DNA from 4 places in the Bacillus tequilensis genome. Region 2 is predicted to be linked to each of the others. Evidence: riboswitches for the same ligand, from Rfam matches in the RefSeq annotation. Region 2 holds a riboswitch; each other region holds the start of a gene.
The links. Region 2 has a riboswitch for S-adenosylmethionine ahead of G4P54_RS05835 (bifunctional homocysteine S-methyltransferase/methylenetetrahydrofolate reductase). Riboswitches for the same ligand answer to the same signal wherever they lie in the genome.
Positions count from the first base shown of each region.

Region 1: linked by a shared signal. The riboswitch ahead of metE (5-methyltetrahydropteroyltriglutamate--homocysteine S-methyltransferase) and the one ahead of G4P54_RS05835 (bifunctional homocysteine S-methyltransferase/methylenetetrahydrofolate reductase) in region 2 are both predicted to bind S-adenosylmethionine.
Region 3: linked by a shared signal. The riboswitch ahead of mtnK (S-methyl-5-thioribose kinase) and the one ahead of G4P54_RS05835 (bifunctional homocysteine S-methyltransferase/methylenetetrahydrofolate reductase) in region 2 are both predicted to bind S-adenosylmethionine.
Region 4: linked by a shared signal. The riboswitch ahead of G4P54_RS20085 (5-methyltetrahydropteroyltriglutamate--homocysteine S-methyltransferase) and the one ahead of G4P54_RS05835 (bifunctional homocysteine S-methyltransferase/methylenetetrahydrofolate reductase) in region 2 are both predicted to bind S-adenosylmethionine.

Region 1 covers NZ_CP048852.1:1,298,950-1,303,161, reverse strand. The annotation lists gene rsbRB (RsbT co-antagonist RsbRB) at 1-746, opposite strand, end outside; gene isp (serine protease Isp) at 969-1,928, shown strand; SAM riboswitch class I at 2,060-2,215, shown strand; gene metE (5-methyltetrahydropteroyltriglutamate--homocysteine S-methyltransferase) at 2,344-4,212, shown strand, end outside.
Region 2 covers NZ_CP048852.1:1,109,332-1,113,543, forward strand. The annotation lists gene G4P54_RS05825 (GNAT family N-acetyltransferase) at 1-76, opposite strand, end outside; gene G4P54_RS05830 (GNAT family N-acetyltransferase) at 81-530, opposite strand; gene G4P54_RS05835 (bifunctional homocysteine S-methyltransferase/methylenetetrahydrofolate reductase) at 621-2,459, opposite strand; SAM riboswitch class I at 2,550-2,667, opposite strand; gene G4P54_RS05840 (YajQ family cyclic di-GMP-binding protein) at 2,774-3,265, opposite strand; partial or broken gene G4P54_RS05845 (CvfB family protein) at 3,364-4,212, shown strand, end outside.
Region 3 covers NZ_CP048852.1:1,334,533-1,338,744, reverse strand. The annotation lists gene mtnE (methionine-glutamine aminotransferase) at 1-1,015, opposite strand, end outside; gene G4P54_RS07145 (carbon-nitrogen family hydrolase) at 1,110-1,889, shown strand; SAM riboswitch class I at 1,973-2,129, shown strand; gene mtnK (S-methyl-5-thioribose kinase) at 2,236-3,429, shown strand; gene mtnA (S-methyl-5-thioribose-1-phosphate isomerase) at 3,437-4,212, shown strand, end outside.
Region 4 covers NZ_CP048852.1:3,817,808-3,822,019, forward strand. The annotation lists SAM riboswitch class I at 3-91, shown strand; gene G4P54_RS20080 (5-methyltetrahydropteroyltriglutamate--homocysteine S-methyltransferase) at 174-1,307, shown strand; SAM riboswitch class I at 1,377-1,483, shown strand; gene G4P54_RS20085 (5-methyltetrahydropteroyltriglutamate--homocysteine S-methyltransferase) at 1,561-2,697, shown strand; gene G4P54_RS20090 (3-hydroxybutyrate dehydrogenase) at 2,749-3,522, opposite strand; gene G4P54_RS20095 (CoA transferase subunit B) at 3,539-4,195, opposite strand; gene G4P54_RS20100 (CoA transferase subunit A) at 4,192-4,212, opposite strand, start outside.

The DNA.
Region 1 (4,212 bases), 190 kb from region 2:
ATTTCGGGCCTGATTCCTGACAGAGTTGACCGGACACCGATCAAATTGAGCGCCTCAATCAATTTGAAAATTTGGTGAGCCACCATCGTATCAACGACCACAACGCCTGACAAATCGATCAACAGATGCTCCACTCGTCTTTTTGCACAGGCATGAAGCGTGTTTTCCAGAATAAACTTTGCCCGCTCCGTATCAATGTCACCGACAAGCGGAAGCAGAGCTGTTGATTTGCTCAGTGTAATGACAGGCGAGCTTAATTCCAATATCATTTCTCTCTGAGCGTTTAATTGCTGTTTGGCATTCGTTTCAGCGTGATCGACGAATGTATAAATGGTAAAATCAAAAACTTTCACAATCAAATCGGCCCATTTTTGTTTCTCTCCCGGTTCAAACGCCGACTCATTTTCTTCTGCGAATTGCTCAAAATACTTCGTATATAATCTACGGTTTCTCATAAACTCCCGAATGACGTACTGAACTGGAGTGTCGAGATGCTTTTGATCATTCGTCAGCTCAATGACCCACTCTTGAAATTCCTCGAGAAATTGTTTTTCCGGTAAAACATACATGTAATTCAGATGCCGGTAAAATTCCCTGTCCTGCTCTTTTAATTCTTCCGTCACTGTGGCATTATGTAAGGCGTAAAGCGAATTTGGATCACTATCCTTCATCGTTTCTATCCATTCCTCGGCCATTTGCTCTACATGCTCTGAAAAAAACGCATATAATTGTTCATTCAGTTTCATCACACTGCTCCTTTCTCCAACCCTATTATAACTTGACTCAAAGCCGAATCCCAGTCATACACGCTGAAGCCATCCAATATTTTGAAAATCACTAATTCTTTGGATTGTATCCTCTTTTTTCAAAATGCTTCAAATGGCTCTGTCCGAACGGTTGCTTTTTTCATATAATATGAGGCAACACCCTTGAATCCACTTGAAAGCATAAAAAAGGAGGGCTTTTTTATGAATGGTGAAATCCGCTTGATCCCGTATGTGACGAATGAGCAGATCATGGATGTAAACGAGCTTCCTGAGGGCATTAAAGTGATTAAGGCGCCAGAAATGTGGGCAAAAGGGGTAAAAGGCAAGAATGTAAAAATTGCTGTATTGGACACGGGCTGCGACACAAGCCATCCTGATTTAAAGAACCAAATCATCGGCGGAAAGAACTTCACGGATGATGACGGCGGCAAGGACGATGTGATTTCCGACTACAACGGACACGGCACACACGTCGCCGGAACGATTGCTGCTAATGATTCAAACGGCGGCATTGCCGGAGTTGCGCCTGAGGCAAGCCTATTGATTGTGAAGGTTCTTGGCGGTGAAAACGGCAGCGGACAGTACGAATGGATTATTAACGGCATTAACTACGCTGTGGAACAAAAAGCCGATATCATCTCGATGTCCCTTGGCGGACCAAGCGATGTGCCAGAGCTGAAAGAAGCGGTGCAAAACGCCGTCAAAAACGGAGTGCTTGTTGTTTGTGCAGCAGGAAATGAAGGTGACGGAGACGAACGCACGGAAGAGCTTTCCTATCCTGCAGCTTATAATGAAGTCATCGCGGTTGGATCTGTTTCCGTAGCGCGAAAATTATCAGAATTTTCTAACGCCAATAAGGAGATTGATCTTGTTGCACCGGGAGAAAATATATTGTCTACCCTTCCTAACAAGAAGTACGGTAAGCTTACCGGCACTTCAATGGCTGCCCCCCATGTCAGCGGAGCGCTTGCTCTTATCAAAAGCTATGAAGAAGAATCATTTCAAAGAAAGCTTTCTGAATCCGAGGTTTATGCACAGCTGATCCGCAGGACACTTCCGCTTGAGATTGCAAAAACGCTGGCAGGCAATGGATTCCTCTATTTAACCTCTCTTGATGAGCTTGCAGACAGAGCAGAGCAATCACATTTAATGGTCCTATAAAATTATTTTTCTTATATAATATATACCAAATGATGTCATTTTAATTTCAAATTCTATATTGACAACGAATTTGAATTACTGTTAAGATTACCAACAAATGATTCAACTTTTCAAAAAATTAATAACATTTTCTCTTATCGAGAGTTGGGCGAGGGATTGGCCTTTTGACCCCAACAGCAACCGACCGTAATTCCATTGTGAAATGGGGCGCACTGCTTTTCGCGCCGAGACTGATGTCTCATAAGGCACGGTGCTAATTCCATCAGATTGTATCTGAGAGATGAGAGAGGCAGTGTTTTACGCAAAAAAAGCCTCTTTCTCTCATGGGAAAGAGGCTTTTTGTTGTGAGAAAACCTCTTAGCAGCCTGTATCCGCGGGTTAACGAGAGTGTTTTATATATAAAGGAGGAGAAACAATGACAACCATCAAAACATCGAATCTAGGATTTCCGAGAATCGGACTGAACCGGGAATGGAAAAAAGCACTTGAAGCGTATTGGAAAGGCAGCACTGACAAAGATACATTTTTGAAGCAAATCGACGACCTGTTTTTATCTGCCGTAAAAACACAAATTGACCAGCAGATTGATGTTGTGCCTGTTTCTGATTTCACACAGTATGACCATGTACTCGACACAGCCGTCAGCTTCAACTGGATTCCGAAACGATTCAGACATTTGACTGACGCTACCGATACATACTTCGCTATCGCCCGCGGAACTAAAGACGCCGTATCCAGTGAAATGACAAAATGGTTTAATACAAATTACCATTACATCGTGCCAGAGTATGATGAGAGCATTGAGTTCCGCCTCACAAGAAACAAACAGCTCGAAGATTATCGCCGGATCAAGCAGGAATACGGCGTTGAAACCAAACCTGTGATTGTCGGCCCTTATACATTCGTCACGCTTGCTAAAGGCTATGACCCGTCTGAAGCAAAAGCAATCCAAAAACGATTGGTGCCGCTATACGTACAGCTTTTGAAAGAGCTAGAACAAGAAGGCGTTAAATGGGTGCAAATCGATGAACCAGCGCTTGTTACCGCCTCTGGCGAAGATGTCCGCAGCGCAAAACAATTATTCGAAAGCATAACAAGTGAGCTTTCATCTCTGAATGTACTTTTACAGACATATTTTGATTCTGTTGATGCTTATGAAGAGCTGATCTCTTACCCAGTACAGGGAATCGGACTTGACTTCGTTCACGATAAAGGCAGAAACCTCGAACAGCTGACAACACACGGCTTTCCGACAGACAAAGTGCTGGCAGCCGGCGTGATTGACGGACGCAACATTTGGAAAGCGGATCTTGAAGAACGCCTCGATGCCGTTCTCGATATCCTCAGCATTGCAAAAGTAGATGAGCTGTGGATTCAGCCTTCCAGCAGCCTGCTGCATGTTCCGGTAGCGAAGCACCCTGACGAGCATTTGGAGAAGGACCTGCTGAACGGATTATCCTATGCAAAAGAAAAACTAGCCGAGCTGACAGCTTTGAAAGAAGGTTTAGTATCAGGAAAAGCGGCAATCAGCGAACAAATTCAGCAGGCTAAAACTGACATTCAGGCGCTCAAGCAGTTTGCAACAGGTGCAAACACTGAACAAAAGAAAGAACTTGAGCAATTAACCGATAAAGACTTCAAGCGCCCGATTCCATTCGACGAACGGTTGGCTCTGCAAAATAAATCTCTCGGACTTCCGCTTTTGCCGACAACGACGATCGGGAGCTTCCCGCAGTCTGCTGAAGTGCGGAGCGCACGCCAAAAATGGCGGAAAAACGAATGGTCTGATGAACAGTATCAACACTTTATCAATGCAGAAACAAAAAGATGGATTGATATTCAGGAAGAATTGGAGCTTGATGTTCTTGTTCACGGTGAATTTGAACGGACAGATATGGTCGAATACTTCGGTGAGAAACTGGCCGGCTTTGCCTTCACGAAATACGCTTGGGTTCAATCATACGGCTCACGCTGTGTCCGCCCGCCAGTCATTTACGGAGATGTAGAATTTATTGAGCCGATGACAGTGAAAGACACGGTCTATGCACAGTCATTGACCTCCAAGCATGTGAAAGGAATGCTGACGGGTCCGGTTACGATCTTAAACTGGTCTTTCCCTCGAAACGATATTTCGAGAAAAGAAATCGCCTTCCAAATCGGGCTGGCCCTTCGCAAAGAAGTAAAAGCGCTTGAAGATGCGGGCATTCAAATCATTCAAGTCGATGAACCGGCGCTGCGCGAAGGCCTTCCATTAAAAACCCGCGATTGGGATGAGTATTTGACT
Region 2 (4,212 bases):
CGGCTTGCCTGCAAAGCCGCAATAATCCGGGGACATGTTCTTCATGAAGCTCAATCAGCTCATCCATTACGCCCATCAGATCACCTGCTTGTTCCGAGTGTTTTGTACATGGCGATATGAGTGCCAATGCCGGGAATGTCAAATGGCTCGCCAAGCTCCTCCCAGCCAAGCTTCGCGTAGTAGCCTTTGACGTGGTGTCTCGCATTGCACCAGACCGCCTGCACACCTCTATCTGCCAGGTTCTGCTCAGCGTATTTGATCAGCGTGCTGCCCGCTTTTTGATCACGATATTCTTCAAGTGTTGCCATGCCTCGCAGCCGATATGAAGGAGATTCTGTCAATAATGGCTGATTCTGTGGAGAAAAAGAAGCGATGCTGATTAGTGTTCCTTCATAAAACGCACCGAGATGAAAGGCGCCTTCCGCGTGATCCTGCTCAAATTTACATTGTTCGATGGATTGATGGGGACGCAGGATGCGGCGCCGGATGTCGTATGTATCTTCCGCAGGAATGGTTTTAACTTCGAGCATGATGTTCCTCCTTATAAACTGATTTTCTTTATCGTAACACGGATCAGTCAAATAAGGACCGCCCGATTGGTTCAGGCGGTCTTTCTGGTGTTAATGCAAGGATATATTTTGGCGCTGTTCATCTTTTTGCTGGATATACGAAGTGAGCTCAGCGGTTAAGTCTGATCTGAGAAAAGGCGTAATCAAATAGATGCCGTTAAACAGCTCGCATGCCGTATCCAATAAGGAACGTGCTATCGCAAGGCCTTCCGCTTTTTGTTTCTCTTTGTCTTCGCCGGCGAGGGCCATTTTTTCGCGAATTGAGTCAGACAGCTTTATTCCGGGAATTTCATTGTGAATGAATTCAGCATTTCTGCTGCTTGTGAGCGGCATAATGCCAATATAGATCGGCGTCTTCAAATGCTTTGTTTCGTTATGGATATCGACAAGCTGCTGCTCGGAGTAGACAGGCTGTGAAACAAAGTAATCGGCGCCGCAATCTATTTTTTTCTCCAGCCGTTTTACCGCTTTATCCAGATGGCGGACGTTAGGATTAAATGCGGCGGCGACTGAGAAATTCGTTTTCTTGCCAAGCGGCTTTCCAGACAGGGACAGCCCTTCATTAAACTGTTTGATCAGCCTGATTAAATCAAAGGATGTTAAATCATACACAGACGTCGCGCCCGGAAAATCCCCGATTTTTGAAGGGTCCCCCGTAATAGCCAGCACGTCATTCAGTCCCAATGTATCAAGGCCCATTAAATGGGACTGCAAGCCGATAATATTTCGGTCACGGCACGTAATATGGACAAGGGAGCGTATATCGAGCTGCTGCTTCACGAGGGCGCCGCAGGCAACATTGCTGATTCGCGGGGTCGCAAGGGAATTGTCCGCGAGTGTCAGGGCATCGACTCCCGCTTCCTTTAGTTCAGCAGCGGCGGACAGAAATTTATCAAAGCTCAATTTTTTCGGCGGGTCCAGCTCTACGATGATGGAGCGTTTTTCCGCCGCGATCTCGTTCAAGCCGGGCTCTGCCCGCTCGTGCTGAACAGAAATGAATTCCTTCGCCTGGGTTTTGACTTCTTTTTCCGTAATCGGTGCAAGCCCGCCAACCGCTTCCGCCATCGCCCGGATGTGATTCGGCGTAGTGCCGCAGCAGCCGCCGATCACCCGCGCGCCTTGCTTGCGGAATTCTGACGCGCTGTTTTGAAAATACGTGTCGTCTGTTTCATAGACGAGCCGGCCTTCTTCGAGCGAAGGAAGACTGCTGTTCGGATAAACTGATAAAAACACGTCATCAAAAATCGGCACTTCGCTGAGCGCTTCAATCATGTGATAAGGGCCTAGCCGGCAGTTAATGCCGACGATATCTGCCCCGAGATCCGCAATCGACCGCAATGCGTCAGAAAGCGGCGTTCCGTCCTGCAGCACGCCTTGCTCATGCATGGAGACATTGAGCATAATCGGAAGCCCGGTCTCTTTTCGGGCGATTTTCAGGACTTCACGGGCTTCTTCCAAATCATAATACGTTTCCAGCAGCAAGCCATCCGGCTCTTCGTGCAGCAGCAGGTACAGCTGCTCGCGAAAGCTGCGTTTGATTTCGTCAAGACTGTACGCATTTTTATTAAAGGTGCGGATGCCGCCCATTGTTCCAAGCACGTACGCATCGCCTGCTGAAGCCCGCGCAATCTTTACTGCCTCCTGATTCATTTTTTTAATATCATCCTCAAGTCCGTGTCTGGATAATTTAATATAATTAGCCCCGTACGTATTCGTTTGAATGATGTTGGCTCCCGCCTCAACGTACGCTTTATGTATGCGCTGAATTTCCTCCGGCTTTGAAATATTGAGCTCCTCAAAGCACCTGTCAATGCCATAGGAGTAGAGGAGTGTCCCCATGGCGCCGTCGCCGATTAACACCTTTTTCTGCAAATCTTCTAAAAGTCCCATTGTCTGCCTCCTTTATTCACATTCAGCAAGGAAAAAAGAGAAATAAAAAAAGTCCTCTTAAGAAGAAGACTTTGTCAGTGATTTTGTCTCTTCTTATCTTCCAAGCTGTTCGAGCTTGCTGGATTTAGCACCTTGGTCATGGCTGATCGCCATTACACCGGTTGCTGAAGCTTCGTCGGGCCAGTCCCTCTGCTTCTCTTGATAAGAACGGATATGAAGTTTTTGTGTTCGGGAAGTGCCAAAAGCTTCCTGACGTTTTCCCTTTCTCCAAATTTACCGAAAATAAAGACAATAATCAATAGGATTCAGAAAATTTATCTGAAATTTATAAATTGGACGTCAATCGGCAGATCTGCTCCTCGAACCGCTGTGATAATCTGCTGCAGGTCATCCTTGTTTTTTCCGGTGACGCGCACTTGATCATCCTGAACTTGTGACTTTACTTTCAGTCCGGAGTTCTTGATGATCGTATTGATTTTTTTGGCGTTGTCCTTGTCAATGCCTTGAACAAGCTTTGCGCGCTGGCGCACCGTTCCGCCAGAAGCGTTTTCAATCTTGCCGTATTCAATGTTTTTTGTCGGCACGTTTCGTTTGATCAATTTACCGACAAGCACATCTTTCAGCTGGCTTAATTTGAATTCATCATCAGAAACGAGGACAAGCTCTTCTTTATCTAAAGAAATATCACTTTTGCTTCCTTTAAAGTCATAGCGTGTGCTGATTTCCTTCAGAGCGATTTGGATCGCATTTTGCACTTCAGGCAATTCCACCTTGGATACAATATCAAATGAACTTTCTTTTGCCATATGAAAACCTCCATAACATTTAACTTATGTGTTGATTATAGTAGAATAAAGAGAAACTTCCAACAGAACAAAGAATCAATTTGTGATGATTGGAAAAAATGTTAACAGAATCCGCAGATAAACAAGCGGAACAGGAAGGGCGATAGCATGAGACCAGGGCAGCAATTAACCTTAAGTATAGATCATCAAACGGACTTCGGTTACTTTTTAACCGATGGAGAAGATACGATTCTCTTACATAACAGTGAAATAACTGAGGATATCGAAGACAGAGACGAGGTAGAGGTCTTTATATACGTCGACCAGCAGGAAAGGCTTGCGGCTACGATGAAAATTCCGGTCATCAGCGCTGATGAGTACGGCTGGGTCGAAGTGGTGGATAAAGTGGAAGATATGGGCGTTTTCGTTGATGTCGGTTTATCGAAGGACGCGCTTGTCGCAACTGAGCATTTGCCGCCATACGAAGATGTCTGGCCGCAAAAAGGGGATAAGCTTTACTGTATGCTGAAGGTGACGAACCGGGGGCGTATGTTTGCGAAACCTGCGCCGGAAGATATCATCAGCGAACTGTTTACCGACGCCTCAGAAGATCTGATGAATAAAGAGTTGACAGGTACGGTGTACAGATTGATCGCGACAGGTTCATTCGTCATCACGGACGACGGTATCCGATGCTTTATCCATCCTTCAGAAAGAAAAGAGGAGCCAAGACTCGGCTCAAGAGTCACGGGACGGGTGATTCAAGTGAAAGAAGACGGTTCAGTCAACTTGTCGCTGCTTCCGAGAAAACAGGATGCCATGTCTGTTGATGCCGAGTCCATTTTGACGTACATGAGAATGAGAAACGGCGCCATGCCGTACAGCGACAAAAGCCAGCCTGACGATATCAGAGAACGTTTTAACATGAGCAAAGCCGCCTTTAAACGCGCGCTCGGCCATTTGATGAA
Region 3 (4,212 bases), 230 kb from region 2:
ACTGCTCAGATGTATAGCCTTCAGGCACAGGCAGCCATGCAAAAAATGAACCTGCCGGAGCTGTCACATCCCAGCCAATCTCCCGGCATGCCGCGATCCAAGCGTTTCGCCTGCTCTCATAGCGGGCATTTTGCTCCGCCACACACGTTTGATCAGCAAGCAGTGCCGCCGCTGCAGCCTCCTGAGTCGCTCTGAAAAGACTGACAAACATATGGTCCTGATAAAGATTAATCGCTTCAATGACCGAAGCGTTTCCAACGGCAAAGCCGACCCGCCATCCTGCCATGTTATACGTTTTTGACAGCGTGTAAATTTCGATGCCAATATCCTTCGCACCTTCAGTCTGCAAAAAGCTTAACGGCTTGTTCCCGTCAAATCCTACAGCGCCATAAGCAAAATCGTGAACGACACAAATCCCGTTTTCTTTTGCAAAGCTCACGGTTTCTTCAAAAAATTCAGAGGTAGCAACAGCCCCGGTCGGATTATTCGGATAATTTAAATACATCAATTTTGCCTGATCCCTCACCTCAGCTGCGATGCTGCTATAATCAGGAAGAAACGCCCTTTCCTTTACAAGCGGCATCATTTCCATCTTTGCTTTCGCAAGTGTGACACCTGACCAGTAATCAGGATAACCCGGATCGGGCACTAAAATCGTATCACCGGGATTCAGCAAGCATTGCGGGAGCTCGACAAGACCCGCTTTCCCGCCGAATAATACAGCAACTTCAGTTTCCGGGTCGAGATCAATACCGTATTCTCTTTTGTAAAATGCTGCGGCAGCTGACTTCAGACTGTGCGAGCCGCGAAAAGACGAGTATTTATGATTTTCAGGATCGGCAACAGCCCGTTTCATTTCCTCGACGATATGCTCCGGAGTCGGCTGATCCGGATTTCCCTGTCCAAGATTGATCACGTCGTGTCCTTCCGCGAGCTTTCGATTCACTTTCTGCACCAGAGAAGCGAAGAACTGTTTAGGCAATTCCTTCAATACATGAGACTGTTCAAATATCATCTATTCTCACCTTCTAAAAAAATCTTGAAATGATAGTCCATCATCATATATGGTTAAATCAAAAAAGTAAAGAAAAATTTGGGGGCGTAAAAAAATGAAATGGACGATATCTTGTCTTCAATTTGATATTTCTTACGGAAAACCTTCAGAAAATATAAAAAAGGCTGAAAGTTTTATCGAAAAAGAAAGCAAACATGCTGATGTGATTGTTCTGCCTGAACTATGGACGACCGGATATGATCTGGCCAATCTTGATGAGCTGGCTGATGAAGACGGTCGTTCAGCTCAGAGCTGGCTAAAGAAAACGGCTAAAAAACATGGCGTTCATATTGTTGCCGGTTCAGTTGCTGTCAGAGAGGATTCTGATGTTTATAATACGATGTACATTGCAGATAAGGAAGGACAAATCATTAAGGAATATAGAAAAGCCCATCTCTTTCAGCTGATGGATGAACATGTGTATTTATCAGCCGGTTCAGAAGATGGGTACTTTGAGCTTGATGGCGTCAAATGCTCTGGGCTGATCTGTTACGATATCCGTTTTCCGGAATGGATCAGAAAACATACGACAAAAGGTGCCAACGTGCTGTTTATTTCCGCGGAATGGCCTCTTCCACGCCTTGACCATTGGAAAAGCCTGCTTATTGCCCGCGCCATTGAAAATCAATGCTTTGTCGCCGCCTGCAATTGTACCGGTTCAAATCCCGATAATGAATTTGCCGGACACAGCCTGCTTATTGATCCATGGGGGCGCGTACTTGCTGAAGGCGGCCTGGAAGAAGGTATTGTCCGAGCGGAAATCGACCTTCATGAAAGCGTTGAGGTGCGTAAGCGTATACCTGTTTTCGATGATATCAGAAAAGATTTATATTAAAAAATAGATTGACAACTTACTAAAACACCTGTTACTATGTTCATCAACTGATAAATTAGAATTGTTTAACAAGTGAATATATTCTCTTATCGAGAGTTGGGCGAAGGATTTGGCCTTTTGACCCCAACAGCAACCGACCGTAATTCCATTGTGAAATGGGGCGCATCTTTTTCGCGCCGAGACGCTTGTCTCTTAAGGCACGGTGCTAATTCCATTCAGATCTGATCTGAGAGATAAGAGAGGCGGACATAGATGTTAAGCCTCCTTCTCTCTGAGAAGGAGGCTTTTTTTACTGCGCTTCAGCTGCAAACGCATCTAGCGATTACATAAATTGGAGGTTATGACAATGGCAGTCACAAAAACACCTTTATACGAAACGTTAAATGAAAGCTCCGCAGTGGCACTGGCGGTAAAACTTGGTTTATTTCCAAGCAAAAGCACACTGACATGCCAGGAGATCGGTGACGGCAACTTAAATTACGTTTTTCATATTTATGATCAAGAACATGACAGAGCGTTGATCATTAAACAGGCGGTTCCTTATGCAAAAGTCGTCGGAGAAAGCTGGCCGCTGACAATCGATCGCGCAAGAATCGAAAGCAGCGCTCTCATCCGTCAGGGCGAGCATGTCCCTCATCTCGTTCCAAGAGTGTTCTATTCCGATACTGAAATGGCGGTTACCGTCATGGAGGATCTTTCTCACCTGAAAATCGCAAGAAAAGGACTCATTGAGGGCGAAAACTACCCTTACCTGTCACAGCACATCGGTGAATTTCTAGGAAAAACACTTTTCTATTCATCGGATTACGCGCTTGAACCTAAGGTCAAAAAACAGCTTGTTAAACAGTTTACAAATCCGGAGCTGTGCGACATAACGGAAAGACTTGTCTTTACAGACCCTTTCTTTGACCATGACACAAATGATTTTGAAGAAGAGCTTCGTCCTTTTGTCGAAGAGCTTTGGAATAATGACAACGTCAAAATCGAGGCCGCAAAGCTCAAAAAGTCATTTTTAACATCGGCAGAAACACTCATTCACGGTGACTTGCATACAGGAAGCATTTTTGCCAGCGAGCATGAAACAAAGGTAATTGATCCTGAATTTGCTTTTTACGGACCGATTGGCTTTGATGTGGGCCAATTTATCGCCAACTTATATTTGAATGCACTCGGGCGTGACGGTGATGCCAGAGAGCCGTTATATCAACATGTCAAGCAGGTTTGGGAAACATTTCAAAAAACATTCACTGAAGCCTGGGAGAAGGACAGTTTGGATGTTTACGCCAACATCGACGGTTACCTTTCTGATACGCTCAGTCATATTCTTGAAGAGGCAATCGGGTTTGCGGGCTGCGAGCTGATACGCCGCACGGTCGGCCTTGCCCATGTTGATGATCTGGATACGATCGTGCCGTTTGATAAACGAATCGGCAGAAAGCGTCTGGCGCTTACAACCGGCGCAGCCTTTATCGAAAAACGTTCGGAATTCAAGACGATAACAGATGTTACTGAATTATTTGAGTTACTTGTAAAGGAATGATCTGTTCATGACCTATTCATTTGCTGTTCCGCGTTCTGTTGAATGGAAAGAAACAGCTATTACCATTTTAAATCAGCAAAAGCTTCCTGATGTGACGGAATATTTAGAACTGGCAACGAAAGAGGATGTATTTGATGCCATTGTCACGCTCAAAGTAAGAGGCGCCCCGGCGATCGGCATTACGGCAGCCTTCGGACTTGCGCTTACTGCAAAAGACATTGAAACGGATGATGTTACTGAATTCCGCCGCAGACTGGATGATATCAAAGAGTATTTAAACAGCTCACGGCCCACCGCCATTAATTTATCATGGGCGCTTGAGAGACTGCGCCATTCGATCGAAAACGCCATTTCCGTAAATGAAGCAAAAACAAACCTTGTCCATGAAGCGATTCAAATTCAGGTCGAGGATGAGGAAACGTGCCGGATGATCGGTCAAAACGCCCTGCAGCTTTTCAAAAAAGGCGACCGGATTATGACAATCTGCAATGCCGGCTCTATCGCGACAAGCCGCTACGGTACGGCGCTGGCTCCATTTTATTTGGCCAAACAAAAAGATTTGGGACTGCACATTTATGCCTGTGAAACAAGGCCTGTTCTTCAAGGTTCGCGCCTGACTGCGTGGGAGCTGATGCAGGGCGGCATTGATGTCACTTTGATCACTGACAGCATGGCCGCCCATACGATGAAGGAAAAACAAATTTCTGCTGTCATCGTCGGCGCCGATCGCATTGCAAAGAACGGTGATACGGCAAATAAAATCGGAACATACGGTCTCGCAAT
Region 4 (4,212 bases), 1.3 Mb from region 2:
GTACCTTATCAAGAGAGGTGGAGGGACTGGCCCTATGATACCCGGCAACCGCTGTTTCAAACAGAATGGTGCTAAATCCTGCAGATGAGGCGGAGATTTGATCGTTCAAGCTCTTCCTTACATAAAGGGAGAGCTTTTTTATGCTTACACATTTGAGAAAAGAGGCGAATGACATGGCTGAACAAACAAGTCTTACAGGACACAAAACAGAAAAACAACACAAAGCTCCTTTCCGCGCTGATCATGTCGGCAGTTTACTGCGCTCCGCTCCGGTGAAAGAAGCCCGGCAGAAGCAAGCGGCCGGCGAGATCACTGCGGAACAGCTTCGTGAGGTCGAAAATCAAGAAATCAGCCGCATTGTGGAAAAACAAAAAGAAATCGGTCTCGAGGTGGTAACAGATGGGGAATTCCGCCGCTCTTGGTGGCATTATGACTTTTTGGAAGGGCTAGACGGAGTGGAACCGTTCATTCCGGCTGAAGGGATTCAGTTCCATAACGCGAAAACAAAAGCACGAAGCATCAAAGTGACGGGAAAACTTGATTTTACGAACCACCCTGCGCTTGCTGATTTTCAATTTTTACATGAGATTGCCGGCGATGCGACACCAAAGCTGACAATTCCGAGCCCGAATATGCTGTTTTTCGGTAAAAAGGCTGATAAAGCGATTTATGACGACCAAGAGGAATACTTTCATGATCTGGCCCAAGCGTACAAAAAAGCAATCAAAGCCTTTTATGACGCCGGATGCCGCTATCTTCAGCTTGATGATACGTCATGGTCTCTCTTCTTTGAGGAAAAAGGCAGAGAGGTTGTTCAGGCGCTCGGCGGCGATCCAGAAACATTGCCTGCCTTGTTCGCCAAAACGATTAACGATGCAGTGGCAGACCGGCCTGATGATTTAGCAATCACAATGCATATTTGCCGCGGCAACTTCCGTTCAACTTGGGCGGCATCAGGAGGCTACGACGCTGTAGCGGAAACGATTTTGGACGGCTTAGACCTGGACGGCCTGTTCTTGGAATACGATGATGACCGCTCAGGAAATTTTGATCCGCTTCGTTTCGTAAAACGCAAGGATCTGCAAATTGTTCTCGGCTTAATTACATCAAAATACGGCGAGCTTGAAGATCCAGAAGATGTGAAACGCCGAATCAATGAAGCGGCGCGCTTTGTCAGCCTTGATCAGCTTTGCCTCAGCCCGCAGTGCGGTTTCGCCTCTACAGAAGAAGGAAATCTTTTGACAGAGGAGCAGCAATGGGCGAAGCTCCGCCATGTCATCGACATCGCCAGCGACGTGTGGAGATAATCTATCATTGACAGATAGATAAAATGTGTGAATAATAGATACTATCAGAAAATTTCATAAAAAAGGTTTTCCTTATCAAGAGAGGTGGAGGGACTGGCCCTGCGATACCCGGCAACCGCTGTTTAACAGAATGGTGCTAAATCCTTTAGAGCAATGATTGCTCTTGAAGATAAGGTTGAGATTGTCACGCAAGCTCTTCCTTATCCAAAGGAAGAGCTTTTTTATATTTGAATGGAAAGAAGGAATGGACAACATGTCACAACAAACAACACCCGCAGAACAAAAATCACTTCAAAGAAAAAAACCGCCGTTTCGCGCGGATCAAGTCGGAAGCTTGCTGAGATCTGAGCCCGTCAAAAAAGCGCGGCAGCAAAAAGCGGCCGGCGAAATGACAGCTGAACAGCTTCGCCAAATCGAAAACGATGAAATCATCCGCATTGTGGAAAAACAGAAGGAAACCGGCCTGAACGTCGTAACAGACGGTGAATTCCGCAGAGCGTGGTGGCACTTTGATTTTCTGGAAAACCTGGATGGCGTTGAGCCGTTTATTCCCGAGCAGGGCATTCAATTCCACAACGTACAAACAAAAGCACGCGGCATTAAAGTCACAGGTGATATTGACTTTTCAACTCACCCAATGCTTGAAGATTACTCATTTCTCCATAGCATTGCCGGTGACGCGACGCCAAAAATGACGATCCCAAGCCCGAATATGCTGTTTTTCCGTGGAAAACTGGAAAAGGATGCGTACAAAAACGACTATCAGCTTTTCCAGCATGACGTATCCAAAGCATATAAAAAAGCGATTCAAGCGTTTTATGACAGAGGCTGCCGCTACCTCCAGCTTGATGATACGGCATGGGCTGTTTTCTTATCAGAAAAAGGCTTAAAACAAATCGAAGCGTTCGGAACAACGCCTGACGAGCTTCGACAGCTGTTTGCGAAATCAATTAACGACGCGATTGCAGACCGTCCGGATGACTTGACGGTAACCATGCATATTTGCCGCGGCAACTTCCAGTCCACTTGGACAGCGGAAGGCGGCTATGACGCAGCTGCTGAAACCATTTTTGACGGCTTGAATCTGGACGGGCTTTTCCTGGAGTATGATGATTCACGCTCAGGCGGATTTGAACCGCTCCGTTATGTGAAGCGCTCTGATCTTCAGCTTGTCCTTGGCTTAGTGACATCTAAATTCGGCGAGCTTGAACATCCGGACGACGTCAAACGCCGTATCGAAGAAGCGTCCCGTTATGTGAACTTAGATCAGCTTTGCCTCAGCCCTCAATGCGGATTCGCTTCAACTGAGGAAGGCAACAAGCTGACGGAAGAACAGCAATGGGCGAAACTCCGCCATGTGGTTGAGATCGCTAACGATGTTTGGAAATAAGCAAAGAAAAAAACACACTGGACTCCCTGGCGGAGGAGGTGTGTTTTTTTGTCACTGAGCGGTGTAGCCGCCATCTAGAACGACAGCCTGCCCGGTAACGCCCTTCGCTTTTTCGCTTGCCAAAAACACCGCATAATCTGCGATTTCCTTGATGGAAAGCAGCCGTTTTTGCGGCACAAGCGGAAAAATGACCTGTTCAAGTACCGCGTCGTACGGGACATTTCTCGTTTTCGAAAGATCGCTCAGCTGATTGCGGACAAGCTGTGTATCGACATAACCCGGACAGAGCGCGTTGACTGTAATGCCGTGGGGCGCGCCTTCCAGCGCCCCGACCTTTGTCAGCCCGATGACGCCGTGCTTGGCGCTATTATAAGCGGATTTCCCCGCAAAGCCGACTAAGCCATTAACAGACGCGATATTGATGATTCTGCCAAACTGCTGTTTTTTCATGATTGGAAAGACATGCTTCATCGCGATAAATGGAGCCGTCAGCATGACCTTGATCAGCTGTTCAAAGGTTTCTGTCGGAAACTCTTCTATTGGGGCGACGTGCTGAATACCGGCATTGTTCACCAAAGTATCCAAGCGGCCGTATCGTTTCCGGATGCCATCCACCGTCTCAGCGACTTGCGCTTCCTTTGTTACATCACACGGAATGGCGGCTGCGTCAAAACCTTCTTCGGCAAGCTTGGAAGCGGCCTCTTCACATGCTTTCTGGTGAAGATCCGAAACGATGACGCTGGCGCCTTCTCGGGCGAATTCTCTTGCGATTTCGAATCCGATTCCGCCGGCTGCCCCAGTGACCAAGGCGACCTTGTTTTTCATGTCAAACACCTCCCCATTAAGAATTTTGCTTGAGCACAGACTGGTTTACAGCGAAATCAGCCTCTGTTTTTTCATAAACCTCTTCAATTGTGACGCCTTCCTGAAGCTCTGTCAGTGTCATGCGGCCGTTATCAAAATCAAACACTGCCAAATCTGTAATCAGCCTGTGCACCACTTTCTGGCCTGTCAGCGGAAGGGAGCATGTTTTCTTCACCTTTGACTCGCCATGCTTATTGACATGCTCCATGATGACAACAATCCGTTTCGCTCCATTGACGAGATCCATGGCACCGCCCATCCCTTTGACCATTTTGCCGGGGATCATCCAATTGGCCAAATCACCCTGCTCAGAAACCTCCATGCCGCCAAGGATAGCCAAATCGATATGCCCGCCTCTTATCATTGCGAATGATTCAGCGCTGTCAAAATAAGAAGCGCCCGTCACTTCAGTGATCGTTTCCTTTCCCGCGTTGATCAAATCCGCGTCTTCCGTCCCCTCCACAGGATACGGGCCGATTCCGAGCAAACCGTTTTCTGATTGAAGCATGACGTGAACGCCATCGGGTATTTCATTTGCGACAAGCGTCGGCATTCCAATCCCAAGATTGACGTTCATGCCATCCTTGATTTCTTGTACGGCCCGTTTCACCATTCGTTTTCTCGCTTCCTTCATTTCGCCTCACCCTTTCC